DNA from 2 places in the Aeromonas sp. 25-AL00135 genome. Region 2 is predicted to be linked to the other one. Evidence: predicted binding sites of a transcription regulator. Region 2 holds the regulator's gene; the other holds the start of a gene.
What was found. The regulator LexA, encoded in region 2, represses DNA repair genes until DNA is damaged. The targets are predictions, from matches to a motif close to ANCTGTNTNNNNANACAGNT.
Positions count from the first base shown of each region.

Region 1: a site for LexA is predicted at 1,359-1,378, ahead of ruvA (Holliday junction branch migration protein RuvA). Genes of this name have one in related genera too.

Region 1 is NZ_JBSTYQ010000009.1:167,749-171,164, forward strand. It holds gene ACW5XC_RS10725 (methyl-accepting chemotaxis protein) at 1-1,172, opposite strand, end outside; gene ruvA (Holliday junction branch migration protein RuvA) at 1,433-2,047, shown strand; gene ruvB (Holliday junction branch migration DNA helicase RuvB) at 2,056-3,066, shown strand.
Region 2 is NZ_JBSTYQ010000024.1:12,319-15,734, forward strand. It holds gene ACW5XC_RS18665 (SCO family protein) at 1-369, opposite strand, end outside; gene ACW5XC_RS18670 (hypothetical protein) at 579-794, opposite strand; gene lexA (transcriptional repressor LexA) at 1,279-1,902, opposite strand; gene plsB (glycerol-3-phosphate 1-O-acyltransferase PlsB) at 2,107-3,416, shown strand, end outside.

The DNA.
Region 1 (3,416 bases), on a different contig from region 2:
ATCATCTTCTGCAGTTTCTCGATGAAACGATCCACGCTGTTGGCCAGCGAGCCTATCTCATCATCACGTTGCAGGTTGATGCGGGCGTTGAGGTCTCCCTCGCCAGCGGCAATATCCTGCATCCGCTTGTCCACTTGCAGCAGCGGGGTTACCAGCTTGCGGGTCAGCCAGAAGCCGCAGAGGGTGACCATGATCAGGCTCAGCAGCAGGCCACCCAGCAGCAGGGTTCGGGTCTGGCTGATGATGCCGTTGAGCTGGGCCACCTGATCCTCGACGGTAGCATCGCCGCTCTCCTCGATGGCAACCAGCTGTTGTCGCAGCTCATCGGCACTGACCTCATAGACGGACTGCTGGGTCTGATAGCTGCCGAGCGCATCGACCCACTGTCCCATCAGTTGCTGATGCCGGGCCAACAGGGCGCGATACTCTGCCGACAGTGTCTTGCCGGCAAATTCGCCGGTTCCCTCGATATCGAACAGCCCGGTGCCGAGCATGCTGTCGATTGCTTCGTGGTAGAACTCGGTCGCTTCTTTCAGCTCGGCCTTGATCGCCTCTGTGACTCCTTGTCTGCGCATCTTCTCCAGAGCATAGAGCTGGCGCAAAAAGCCTATGTTGGATTCCATCCCCCCGTCGGCCGCTTCCCAGCGAGTGGAGAGGCCGCTGTTCCAGCTGATGGTCTGGTCGGGGGATTGGGTCAGCGCCTCGACCGCGCCGTCGCCGATCACCTCCAGCTGGGTCGAGAGGCGAGCCATCAGATCGGCGTTGTGATGCAGGGCCTGATCCACCTCGGTATAGGCGTGATAGAGCGCCAGCAGCTTCTCTTGTTGCTGTTGATAGTCCTGCTTGTGCTGTTCCATGGTGGCAAGGGCTGCACCATCAATGAGCTGCCCCTGGCTGACCCGAGCCAGCGCGTCATCGGTCGCCGCCTTGGCAGCATCGAGTTCGGCGCGATTGAGCGGGGTTCCGTTTTGCATCTTCTGAATCTGTAGCTGTTGGTTGCCCAGCTCTATGGAGCCCTCCATGGCACCGTCGGCGGTCTGCCAGGCGGCGCCCAGGACATAGGAGAGCAGATTGGCTAGCCGCTGGCTGCCATACCAGCCAACGACCCCCATGCCCAGCGTACAGCCGAGCAATATGGCAAGACCCAGATTGGAGGTGGTAACAATTTTCATGTGATGGCCTTCCTTGGTATCGACATTGGCACCAGTTTCGGTTCCGAACGGGTTTAGTGTAGTGGTTTATCCCCCGCTCGGGGGCCGGTGCGGCGCTGAAACATCCCGTGCACTGGCTGCACCCGATCAAGCATGGTGGAAAATTGGATAAAAAGCCTCTCTGACCATGCGGGTGTTGCTGCCCTATGCTGGATACTTATCCAGTTATTCTTTATGCTATGAGCCAATTTACGAATAGTTGTATTGGTGAGGAGAGAGCCGTGATTGGTCGCTTGAGAGGCATTGTCATTGAAAAGCAGCCCCCCGAGGTCCTACTGGAAGTGGGCGGGGTTGGCTATGAGGTACAGATGCCGATGAGCTGCTTCTATGATTTGCCGGAGATCGGCAAGGAAGCGACCATCCATACTCACTTCGTGGTGCGGGAAGATGCCCAGTTGCTCTATGGTTTCAACCACAAACAGGAGCGGGCACTGTTCCGCGAGCTGATCAAGACCAACGGAGTCGGCCCCAAGCTGGCGCTGGCGATTCTTTCCGGCATGACAGCTACCCAGTTTGTGCTGAGTGTCGAACGTGAAGAGATAAGCTCTTTGGTCAAACTGCCGGGAGTCGGCAAGAAGACCGCCGAGCGGCTGGTGGTGGAGATGAAGGATCGCCTCAAGGGGTGGGTCAGTCACGACCTCTTCTCCCCGGCCATGGTCACCTTGCCAGCCAGTGAGCCCGAATTGCGGGCACCGGATGTGACCGAGGAGGCGGCCAGTGCGCTGGTGGCCCTAGGTTACAAGCCGCAGCAGGCGAGTCAGATTGTCAGCAAGATCGCCAAAGAGGGGATGTCGGTGGAAGATATCATCCGTGAATCCCTGCGTAGCCTGGTATGAGGTAGTTGATGATTGAAGCAGACCGCCTCATCTCGGCCAATGCCGCCCGTGAGGATGACATTATTGACCGGGCTATCCGCCCCAAGAAGCTAGCTGATTACACCGGTCAGGATACCGTCTGCGAGCAGATGGAGATCTTTATCGAAGCGGCCCGTCAGCGGGGTGAAGCGCTCGATCACCTGCTGATCTTCGGCCCGCCGGGTCTGGGCAAGACTACCCTCGCCAACATCGTCGCCAACGAGATGGGGGTCAATATCAAGACCACCTCCGGCCCGGTACTGGAGAAAGCAGGGGATCTGGCGGCGCTGCTCACCAACCTCGAACCGAACGATGTGCTGTTCATCGATGAGATACACCGTCTCAGCCCGGTGGTGGAAGAGGTGCTATATCCGGCGATGGAGGATTACCAGCTCGACATTATGATCGGGGAGGGGCCAGCGGCTCGTTCCATCAAGCTGGATCTGCCTCCCTTCACCCTGATTGGCGCCACCACTCGGGCAGGTTCACTGACCAGCCCGCTGCGGGATCGCTTCGGTATCGTCCAGCGGCTGGAGTTCTACAACGTCAAGGACCTGACCGATATCGTCTCCCGCAGTGCCCGTTGTCTGGGGCTAGACATGACGGAAGATGGAGCCATTGAGGTCGCCCGTCGCTCTCGCGGCACGCCGCGGATTGCTAACCGTTTGTTAAGGCGGGTGCGCGACTTTGCCCAGGTGAAATCCGATGGCCGGATCGACGGCCCCATTGCCGCCCGCGCCATGGACATGCTGGATGTCGATAACGAAGGTTTTGACTTCATGGACCGCAAGTTATTGTTGGCTGTGATAGACAAGTTTATGGGGGGCCCTGTGGGTCTCGATAATCTGGCCGCCGCGATCGGGGAAGAGAAAGATACTATCGAAGATGTGCTGGAGCCTTATCTGATCCAGCAAGGGTATCTGCAACGTACACCCAGAGGACGGATTGCGACCACACGAGCCTACGCTCATTTCGGTCTTCAGCGACCAGATGAGAAGTAAAAACAGTCGTTTGAACATGAAACCGCCGTCAAAGGCGGTTTTTTATTATCCGGGCAAAAAAAAGCCCACGGCGGATGCGGTGGGCAAAGACAATTCAGGATGGATGTTCACAGACAGTGAGTGCGTCTGGACACAGACCGGAAAATAAACAGGTGAGCCGTCGCGAGCTCTCAGAGTCGGTTCAGTTGATAGAGCTGAACAAAGGAAAGCTTGTAGTAACGGATGGTTTTAGCAACAAACTTTTTCATCTTCGATTCCAATAGACAGGTTCAAATTGATCGTCGAATACGTACCGTGAACCCGGATTAACCGGCCTGTATCCAAGGGTATGCCCTCACTGCGAGGCGCAT
Region 2 (3,416 bases):
ATTGAAGAAGGCGGTATAGGTCTTGAGACGTGGAATATCATCACGCTGGGGATCCGCCGAGATAAACACCACCTGACTGTCGGGCGCCATCTTCTTCAGTTGGTCATAGACGGAACGCATATCTGCCAGGGTGGTGGGGCAGATATCGGGGCAGAAGGTGTAGCCGACAAACAGGAAGGTCCAGTGCCCCTTCAGGTTGGCAGGAGTGAACGGCTGGTTGTCCGCATCGGTAAAGGCGAAATCATTGATGTCCCGCCCCGCCGGATAATAATCGGCCTGTTCCGGCTGCTCTGGCTGCGTGGCGTAGAACACCAGGATCAGGCAGGCTGTCAGCAGCAGAAAGAGCAGGGGATAGCGGAGCTTCATCATAACAAGAGACCCTTTCAGTTCGAGGCAGATGGCCAGCAGTGACCGGACAAGAGGGGGCATTGTACCCCAGCGAGCCGCCAAGGTGGTTCAACCTTGTGCAACGCCCTGTCAGGAGTCGACCATTTGGCATAATTAATCGCCAGTTGCGGCCATAAAAAAACCGGCCCCCTCGGGTGCCGGTTATGGATGGATTTGTTGGTCTCTTCTGCTCAGGGGCGAGCGTTACGCCCCTGCTGCAACATCTTGCCGATGGCCCGCACGCCGATGGGAATCACGGGGGCCAGCCAGCCCTCTTCCCCCTGGCGATCACCGTGACCCCGTTTGAACAGCAGCACCAGACGCACCACCTTCTCTTTCGGGCATCCCAGCCAGAGCGTCCAGTGCGAACCACGATGGTGCAGCCAGAGACCGTAAAACCAGGTCATCCGGCTACCTTTGACAAAACGGGTGATTGACGATTCCGCTGGCGCAGCCCCAGCCTCTGAATCCCATGGCGATCTTGATGCCATACCAGTCCTCCTTGACCGACAGGTCATGTTGCTTCGTCGGCCTGAACTGGGAACAGGCCCGTCACGACTATCTGCAACCATTACGAGTGGTCCCCTTTGCCCGACAAGGCTCGGGATCTCCCCACTCCCCCTTCATATCCCGTGAAGGTGTACTGCCCGATTCTCGTTGTTACCGGCCCTTCCGTACCGGCGCATTGCGATGGTCAGAGGGAGGTGCCAAGCCCTGTCTCGGCGACAGGGCACTGATCTGAGCATATATCTGAAATGGATGATTGGTAGCCGGTCGCGCAGGACAAAAATGCCGCCGCCGATGATCTGTTTGATATGACAGGGAAAGTGTGCCAGAAACAGCACGGCCTCCCGAAGGAGGCCGTGTGGCAAACGCAGTTGGCGGGGATGATTACATCCAGTCGGCGTTGCGGATCACCCCGACAGCCAGTCCTTCGATGGTGAGCTGCTGGCAGGAGAGGTCCACCTCGATGGGGGAGAGCTCTTCATTTTCCGGCAACAGCCATACCTGACTGCCCTTGCGCTGGAAGCGCTTGACGGTGACATCCTCATCGAGACGGGCGACCACCACCTGACCGTTGCGCACCTCCTGGGTCTTGTGCACCGCCAGCAGATCGCCATCCAGAATGCCGATGTTCTTCATGCTCATCCCCTGCACCCGCAGCAGAAAATCAGCGCGCGGGTGGAACAGGGCGGGATCAACCTGATAGTGGCTCTCGATATGCTCCTGAGCCAGGATAGGTTCACCGGCGGCAACCTTGCCGATGAGCGGCAGGCCGCTCTCTTCCAGCACCTCTTCCTCTTCGAGCAACAGGCGAATGCCGCGGGACGTGCCCGGCATGATCTCGATGACCCCTTTTTTGGCCAGGGCCTTCAGATGTTCTTCGGCCGCATTGGCCGACTTGAAACCAAGCTTCTGGGCAATCTCGGCACGAGTCGGCGGCATACCGGTCTCGCTCATGTTCACCTTGATCAGCTCCAGCACTTCGGCCTGGCGGGGGGTAAGGGGTTTCATAGAATTGGCACCTGTCTTTTTATACAGCACACTGGCAGTATATACAGTGCAGTGGCCAAGGCAAGGCGCAGCTGACATTTGTCGCAACCAACCCCTCATTTACTGCTGTTTTGATCCTGCGCAGCCGACTCATCGTACCTCTCGGCGACAAGGGGCTGTCGATTTGCTATGCTCACGCCGCATTTTTTTGGAGAGCAGACGCACATGTCCCTAGGACAGAAGATTTCCAGAGCCATCTTGCAATGGCCGGTCAGCGGCTTGGTCAATCACAAGAGCCTGCCGGAAAATCCCATCACAGAACTCAATCTGGATCCGGCCAGACCCATCGTCTATGCCCTGAAAACCAGTTCGATCACCGACCTGATGACCCTGCAGCAATGCTGCGAGGATCTCGGTCTGCCCGGTCCCTTCACGCCGCTGGAACTGAACGGCCAGCTGCTGCCGCGCTATGTCTGTCTGGATCGTCCGCCTCCCCTGTTTGGCAAACGCAGCAAACCGCTCCCCTTTCTGCAGGAGTTCCACCAGCTGCTGGATCTGCACAAGCAGGATCCCGAGCTGGATATCCAGGTGGTGCCCGTCACCCTGTTCTGGGGCCGCGCTCCGGGTCGGGAAGGGGAAGAAGCCTCAGGCCTCAACATCATCAGCAGCCTGGCGCCGAACCGGCTGAAGAAGGCGCTTATCGTGATCCTCAAGGGTCGCGAGAATCTGGTGCGCTTCTCGCCGCCGCTCTCCCTGCGCTACATGGCCGACAAGCACGGCACCGACGAGGCGATCGCCCACAAGCTGGCGCGAGTGGCCCGTACCCACTTCAGCCGTCAGCAGCTGGCTGCCACCGGCCCGAAACTGCCGAACCGCAACCTGCTGTTCAAGCAGCTGCTCGACTCCGCGGTGATCCAGCAGGCGATTGAAGAGGAGGCCCAGCGCGAGGGGATCAGCCTCGAGAAGGCGCAAAAGCGTGCCCATGGCTACATGGACGAGATCGCCTCCAACTTCTCCTACCGGCTGATCCGCCTGGGCGAGAGCTTCCTCGGCTGGCTGTGGAACAAGCTCTACCGCGGTTTGTCGGTCAATGGCGCCGAGAAGGTACGCCAGTTGGCGCAGGAAGGGCACGAGATCGTCTACGTTCCCTGCCACCGCAGCCACATGGACTACCTGCTGCTCTCCTACGTCATCTACCACCAGGGGATGGTGCCGCCCCATATCGCGGCAGGCATCAACCTCAACTTCTGGCCGGCGGGCCCCATCTTCCGCCACGGCGGCGCCTTCTTCATTCGCCGCACCTTCAAGGGCAACCCGCTCTACAGCACGGTATTCCGGGAATACCTCAACCTGCTGTTTGCCAAGGGTTACTCGGTAGAGTTCTTCACCGAAGGCGGTCGCTCCCGTACCGGCCGTCTGCTGCCGCCCAAGACCGGCATGCTGGCGATGACCCTGCAGGCGATGATGCGCGGGCTGGACAGGCCGGTCACTCTGGTGCCTGTCTATCTGGGCTACGAGCACGTGATGGAGGTGAA